DNA from 2 places in the Faecalibacterium sp. AF27-11BH genome. Region 1 is predicted to be linked to the other one. Evidence: predicted binding sites of a transcription regulator. Region 1 holds the regulator's gene; the other holds the start of a gene.
What was found. Region 1 encodes HrcA, which represses chaperone genes, less so after heat shock. Its sites were predicted from a motif close to TGTTAGCACTCNNNNNNNNNGAGTGCTAACA; they were not measured.
Positions count from the first base shown of each region.

Region 2: clpB (ATP-dependent chaperone ClpB) is a predicted target of HrcA. The motif match lies at 1,134-1,164, and genes of this name have one in related genera.

Region 1 covers NZ_QVGS01000004.1:58,588-61,688, reverse strand. The annotation lists gene DWY76_RS05865 (stage V sporulation T C-terminal domain-containing protein) at 157-699, shown strand; gene hrcA (heat-inducible transcriptional repressor HrcA) at 887-1,960, shown strand; gene DWY76_RS05855 (nucleotide exchange factor GrpE) at 1,957-2,586, shown strand; gene dnaK (molecular chaperone DnaK) at 2,688-3,101, shown strand, end outside.
Region 2 covers NZ_QVGS01000005.1:27,992-31,092, forward strand. The annotation lists gene DWY76_RS06650 (DegV family protein) at 1-506, shown strand, start outside; gene clpB (ATP-dependent chaperone ClpB) at 1,322-3,101, shown strand, end outside.

The sequences.
Region 1 (3,101 bases):
GGCTTTTTGTATCATTGTAGCAGAACCCTGCCGGAAACGCAACGAAGAGGCAGCTTTCCGTGCAGGTCTTTTTGCGCGGGGGCAGCAGGTATAAATGGCCCGGTCTGACAGATACTAGTGCTGCAGGCATTTTTAAGGAAACGGAGGAGCAAAAACATGAAAGCAACAGGAATCGTGCGCCGCATCGACGAGCTGGGCCGGGTGGTGATCCCCAAGGAGATCCGCCGCACCCAGCGCATCCGCCGCGGCGACCCGCTGGAGATCTTCACCACGGGCGACGGCGAGGTGATCTTTAAAAAGTATTCGCCCATTGGCGAGATGAACGCAGTAGCGGCCCAGTATACCGAGGTGCTCAGCAAAAGCTTTGCGCTGACCGCACTGGTGGCCGACCGCGACCGCATCCTTACGGTGAGCGGCAGCGGCCGGCGGGAGCTGGCCGACCGCAGCATCAGCCAGCCGCTGGAAAAGCTGATGGATGGCCGCAGGCTGTACCAGAGCGAGGGCATTGCCGAAAAGTGCATCCTGCCCTGCGAAGGCTCGCCCCGAGCAGTGCTGTGTGCCGCACCCATCATTGCGGCGGGCGATGTGACCGGCGTGGTGGCCCTGCTGACCGAAGACCGCACGGCCACGCCGGATGCCGCCCAGCTCAAGGCCGTGAATGTGGCAGCGGCATTTCTGGCAAGGCAGATGGAAGAGTAAAGAACATGCCGGAGCGCTTTCCTTATAATAAGGAGGGCGCTTTCTTCGTTTATGACAGAATTATGAATCTTTTAAAACATTTTTCCAAGGGGCTTGACAGCACCGGAAAATTGGCTATAATGGTCTTAGCACTCAGGAACAAGGAGTGCTAAACAAACAAAGCGAACGCAAAAAGGAGGCAGGCGCTATGACGATGGATGCACGCAAGCAGCGAGTCTTGCAGGCGATCGTGGCGCTGTATGGTCTCGAAGGCGAGCCCGTTGGCAGCAGCGTGCTGGCAAACTACTTTGACATGGCAGTTTCCAGCGCAACGCTTCGCAATGAGATGGCGGCGCTGACAAAGCTGGGCCTGCTGGAGCAGCCCCACACCAGCGCGGGCCGTGTGCCCAGTGCCAAGGGCTACCGTTACTACCTTGATAATCTGCTGACCGACGATCAGCCGCTGGATCGTGTGAGCCGCGCCCGGGTGGATGCGGTGTTCGCAAGCCTCGACCATGAGCCGGAAAAGCTGGCCGCAGGTGCCGCCAAGGCGCTGGCCGCCATCAGCGGCTGCACCGCCGCCATCAGCACCCCGTGCGCCGAAGACCTGTGCATCGCCCACTATGAAGTGGTTCAGGTGGGCCGCAGCGCAGCGGCTGTGCTGGCCGTTACCACGGCCGGTTACGTTCGTACCCGTGTGGCACGGGTGCGCACCGGTCTTTCCCGCGAGAATGCGGCAGCACTTGCCGCACTGCTGAACCGCAACCTTACCTTTGTAGCGCCGGTGGATCTTTCCACCCGGCTGCTGGCAGAGCTGTGCAGCCAGATCGACCCGGAGCTGGTGCCCGTTATCAGTGCAGCGGCTGCCATCCTGCAGGATTCCGTCAAGCCCCACGTATTTCTGGGCGGCGAGCAGTATCTGCTGGACTGGCCCCAGCTGGACGGCAAGGTGGGCGACATCCTCACACTGCTGAACGACGAGGAGCAGGCCGCTGGCCTGATCGCACCTCCGGCAGAACGCAGTGAGAGCGTGCTGCTGGGCGAGGATCTGGAACCGCAGATCCCGGGTCTGTGCATCGTGAGCGACCGGTATCTGGTGGGCGGAGGCCTGTGGGGCTCCATTGCATTGATCGGCCCCACCCGGATGCCCTTCCAGAAGCTGATGCCGCTGCTGCATTACTTTGCAGACCAGCTGGGCGAGGGCATGAGCGGCAAACGAAAAGACACCCCACAGGCTGCCGTACCCCGGCGGACTGCGATCTATAAGGAGGATCTGGAATGAGCGAAGAAGCAAAAAAGACGGCTCCGGCTCAGGAAGCGGAGCAGCCCGAAACGGCTCCCGAGGAAAAGGCCCAGCAGGCAGCACCCGAACAGGAACCTGCTGCCGAAGCTGCCGACCCGAAGGATGACAAGAAGAAGGATGGCGGCTGGTTCAACAAGAAGGCCCGCGAGCTGGAAGCCGTAAAGGCAAAGCTGGACGCGGCCGAAGCCAACGCTGCACAGGCCAAAGACCAGCTGCTGCGCATGGCAGCGGAGTACGAGAACTACCGCAAGCGCTCCACCCGCGAAGCCGACCAGAAGTTCAACGATGGCATTTCCTTTGCGGTGAACCAGATCATTCCCATTCTGGATACGCTGGAGATGGCAGCCAACGCCCCCACCACCGACGAGAACTACAAAAAGGGCGTGACCATGACGCTGGACAAGGCCGCCAAGGCGCTGGATGCCCTCCATGTGGAGGAGATCGAGGCGCTGGGCAAGCCCTTTGATCCCAACTTCATGAATGCAGTGCAGCAGATCCCCGCCCCGGACGGACAGGAGAGCGGCACCGTCATCACGGTCTACCAGAAGGGCTACAAGCTGGGCGATAAGATCGTCCGCCATGCGACCGTTGTAGTGGCCGAATAACAAAGCAGAAACCCGAAAGGGTTTTGAATATAACATCCGCTTACAAACATTTGAGCATCACATAAACAATAAGATTTGTTCTTTCGAGAGGAGTTTTCATTATGAGTAAGATCATTGGTATCGACCTTGGTACTACCAACAGCTGCGTGGCTGTCATGGAGGGCGGCGAGCCCGTTGTTATCGCAAACTCTGAGGGTGCACGCACCACCCCGTCTGTGGTCGGCTTTACCAAGACCGGCGATCGTCTGGTGGGTCAGGTCGCAAAGCGTCAGGCCATCACCAACCCTGAGAACACCGTTGCTTCCATCAAGCGCTTCATGGGCACCGACCACAAGGTGACCCTGAACGGCAAGGAGTACACTCCCCAGCAGGTCAGCGCTATGATCCTGCAGAAGCTGAAGGCTGATGCCGAGGCTTATCTGGGCGAGCCTGTTACCGAGGCTGTCATTACCGTTCCTGCATACTTCAACGACAGCCAGCGTCAGGCTACCAAGGACGCAGGCACCATTGCAGGC
Region 2 (3,101 bases), on a different contig from region 1:
AAAACGCCGTGGCCATGCGGGACGCAGGCTGCACGCTGGACGAGACCGTGACATGGCTGGAAGCAGAGAAAGCTACCAACCAGATCTTCTTCACGGTAGGCAATCTGGACTATCTCATCAAGGGCGGCCGCATTGGCAAGGTGACGGGCCGTGCAGCCAACATGTTGGGCATCAAGCCGATGATCCTGTTCAAGGATGGCGAGATCTTCTCCGGCGGTGTGGCACGCGGCCGACAGAAGAGCTTTGAAAAAGCGCTGGAACAGCTGATGAACTATCTGGATGCCCACGGCGGCACCCCGGACGACTACCGTATCACCGTAGGCTACGGCTACGACGAAGAGGAAGGCAAGCGCCTGTGGATGCAGACCCGCGCGGCCCTGCGTGCAAAGTACCCCGGCGCTCAGTGCGAAGTGGGCCTGCTGCAGATCGGCTGCACCATTGCCGTGCACACCGGCCCCTATGCGCTGGGCATGGGCGTGATGCGCCGCTGGAAAAAGCAGGGCTGAGATCACATTATATGAATTTTTGAACTCCAGAAAATCTATGGATTTTTTGGGGTTCTTTTTTTAGAGCAATGCTTCCCATACAGAGCGTATTCGAGTGGAACAGATTTCTTGACTTTTATGCAATTCTTCTCCACCGGATAAGTTCTCTTTTGCGTGCCAAAAGAGAACCAGAAAGGACGGCGGTGCCCGCAGGGCATGAAAGCCCCAGTGGGGCTTTTAAGCCGCAGCCCGGTTTGCAAAGCAAATGCCGCGTGTTCAGCGCGGCAAGGTCTCCGCTACTTTCGAGGCGCGGGAGGCGGCGGGTTGCGGCTCCCTGCGTCTGCTTCGTGCCTTGCGCGGCACTCGCATCCTGCAGGCCGCTGCCCCAACAGCTCCTCCCTGTTTCGGCCGCCGGCCGCGGTCGTCGCCGTTGCAAACTAAGGGCTGCTCGCCCTTAATAATCCCAAAGCAGATGGGCTCCATACAAAAAATCCAAGTCGCTGCGCTAGAGGATTTTTTGTGTTGCGCCGATTTTAAGTCGCTTACGCGACGAACGGTATGGCAAGGCTGCGTGTTTTTTCTAGCAAAAACTGTGATTTGCAAACTTTTTATGAACCCTATTGACAAAGTGGGAAAACAGGAGTATAGTTTTAGCAGTCGAACAGATAGAGTGCTAAAACAAGTAAAACCAGTTCGGCAGGAGGTGCTTGAAACCGTGAAACAACTGAAGAATAGCCGCTGCTTCCCGTTCGGCAGCATCTCTGCACCGAACTTTTAGCAGATGACTATCGCGTCCGCTAAAATGAACCTTCCGGTATGAATGGAGGCTTGACTTTATGAATACCAATCAATATACACAGAAAACGCTGGAGGCTCTGCAGGCAGCGCAGCAGCTGGCTGTGGAGTACCAGCACAATCAATTGGAACCTGAACATCTGCTGCACGCCCTCGCTTCGCAGGAACAGGGCCTGATCCCGCAGCTGCTGCAGAAGCTGAATGTTGATCCCGGCAGCTTTTCTGCCGCCGTGGCCGAAAAGCTTTCGGCTCTGCCCCGGGTCTCCGGCTCCGGCCGTGACCCCGACAAGGTCTATATCTCGCAGGCTGCCGATAAGGTGCTCAGCGCCGCCGCCCGAGAAGCCAAGGCCATGAAGGACGACTATATCAGCGTGGAGCATGTGTTCCTGGGTCTGCTGGACGAGCAGACCCAGAACACCACCGAGTTGTTCCGTGCGTTCAGCATCACGAAAGATAAGTTCCTGCAGCAGCTCACAGCAGTGCGCGGCAACCAGCGCGTCACCAACGACAATCCCGAGGAGACCTACAACGCCCTGCAGAAGTATGGTCAGGATCTGGTAGACCTTGCCCGCAAGCAGAAGTTGGACCCCGTCATCGGCCGTGATCAGGAGATCCGCAACGTGATCCGCATCCTGTCCCGTAAGACCAAGAACAACCCCTGCCTGATCGGTGAACCCGGCGTTGGCAAAACCGCCATTGCAGAGGGCCTTGCACAGCGGATCGTGCGCGGCGATGTGCCCGAAAACCTGAAGGACCGCATCGTGTTCAGTCTGGACATGGGCGCTCTGGTGGCCGGTGCAAAATACCGCGGCGAGTTCGAGGAGCGCTTGAAGAGCGTGCTGAACGAGGTGAAGAAGAGCGAGGGCAAGATCATCCTCTTCATCGATGAGCTGCACACCATCGTGGGTGCCGGCAAGACCGATGGTGCCATGGACGCAGGCAACCTGCTCAAGCCCATGCTGGCCCGGGGCGAGCTGCACTGCATCGGTGCCACCACGCTGGACGAGTACCGCCAGTATATCGAGAAAGACCCCGCTCTGGAGCGCCGCTTCCAGCCGGTACAGGTGGATGAGCCCACCGTGGAGGACACGATCTCCATCCTGCGCGGCCTGAAGGAACGCTACGAGGTGTTCCACGGCGTGAAGATCAACGACAGCGCCCTGATCGCCGCTGCCACCCTTTCCGACCGCTATATCACGGATCGTTTCCTGCCGGATAAGGCCATCGACCTTGTGGATGAAGCCTGCGCCATGATCAAGACCGAGATGGACAGCATGCCCAGCGAGATGGACGATCTGGCCCACCGCATCACCCAGCTGCAGATCGAGCAGGTGAGCCTGAAAAAGGAGACCGATGCCCTGAGCCAGAGCCGCCTGAAGGATCTGGAAAAGGAGCTGGCCGAGCTGCAGGACAAGTTCCGCAGCATGAAGGCAAAGTGGGAGAACGAGAAGAACGCCATCGGCAAGGTGCAATCCCTGCGTGAGCAGATCGAGCAGACCAATGCCGACATTGAAAAGGCTCAGCGCGAGTACGACCTGAACAAGGCTGCTGAGCTGAAATACGGCAAGCTGCCCCAGCTGCAGAAACAGCTGGAAGAGGAAGAGAAGATCGCCGCCGCCAAGAAGGAGGACAGCCTGCTGCGTGACCGAGTGACCGATGAGGAGATCGCCCGCATCGTGGCCCGCTGGACCGGCATCCCGGTGGAGAAACTGGTGGAGGGTGAGCGCGAGAAGCTGCTGCATCTGGACGATGTGCTGCACCAGCGGGTCATCGGTCAGGACGAGGCTGTGACCAAGGTGAGCGAGGCCATCCTGCGCAGCC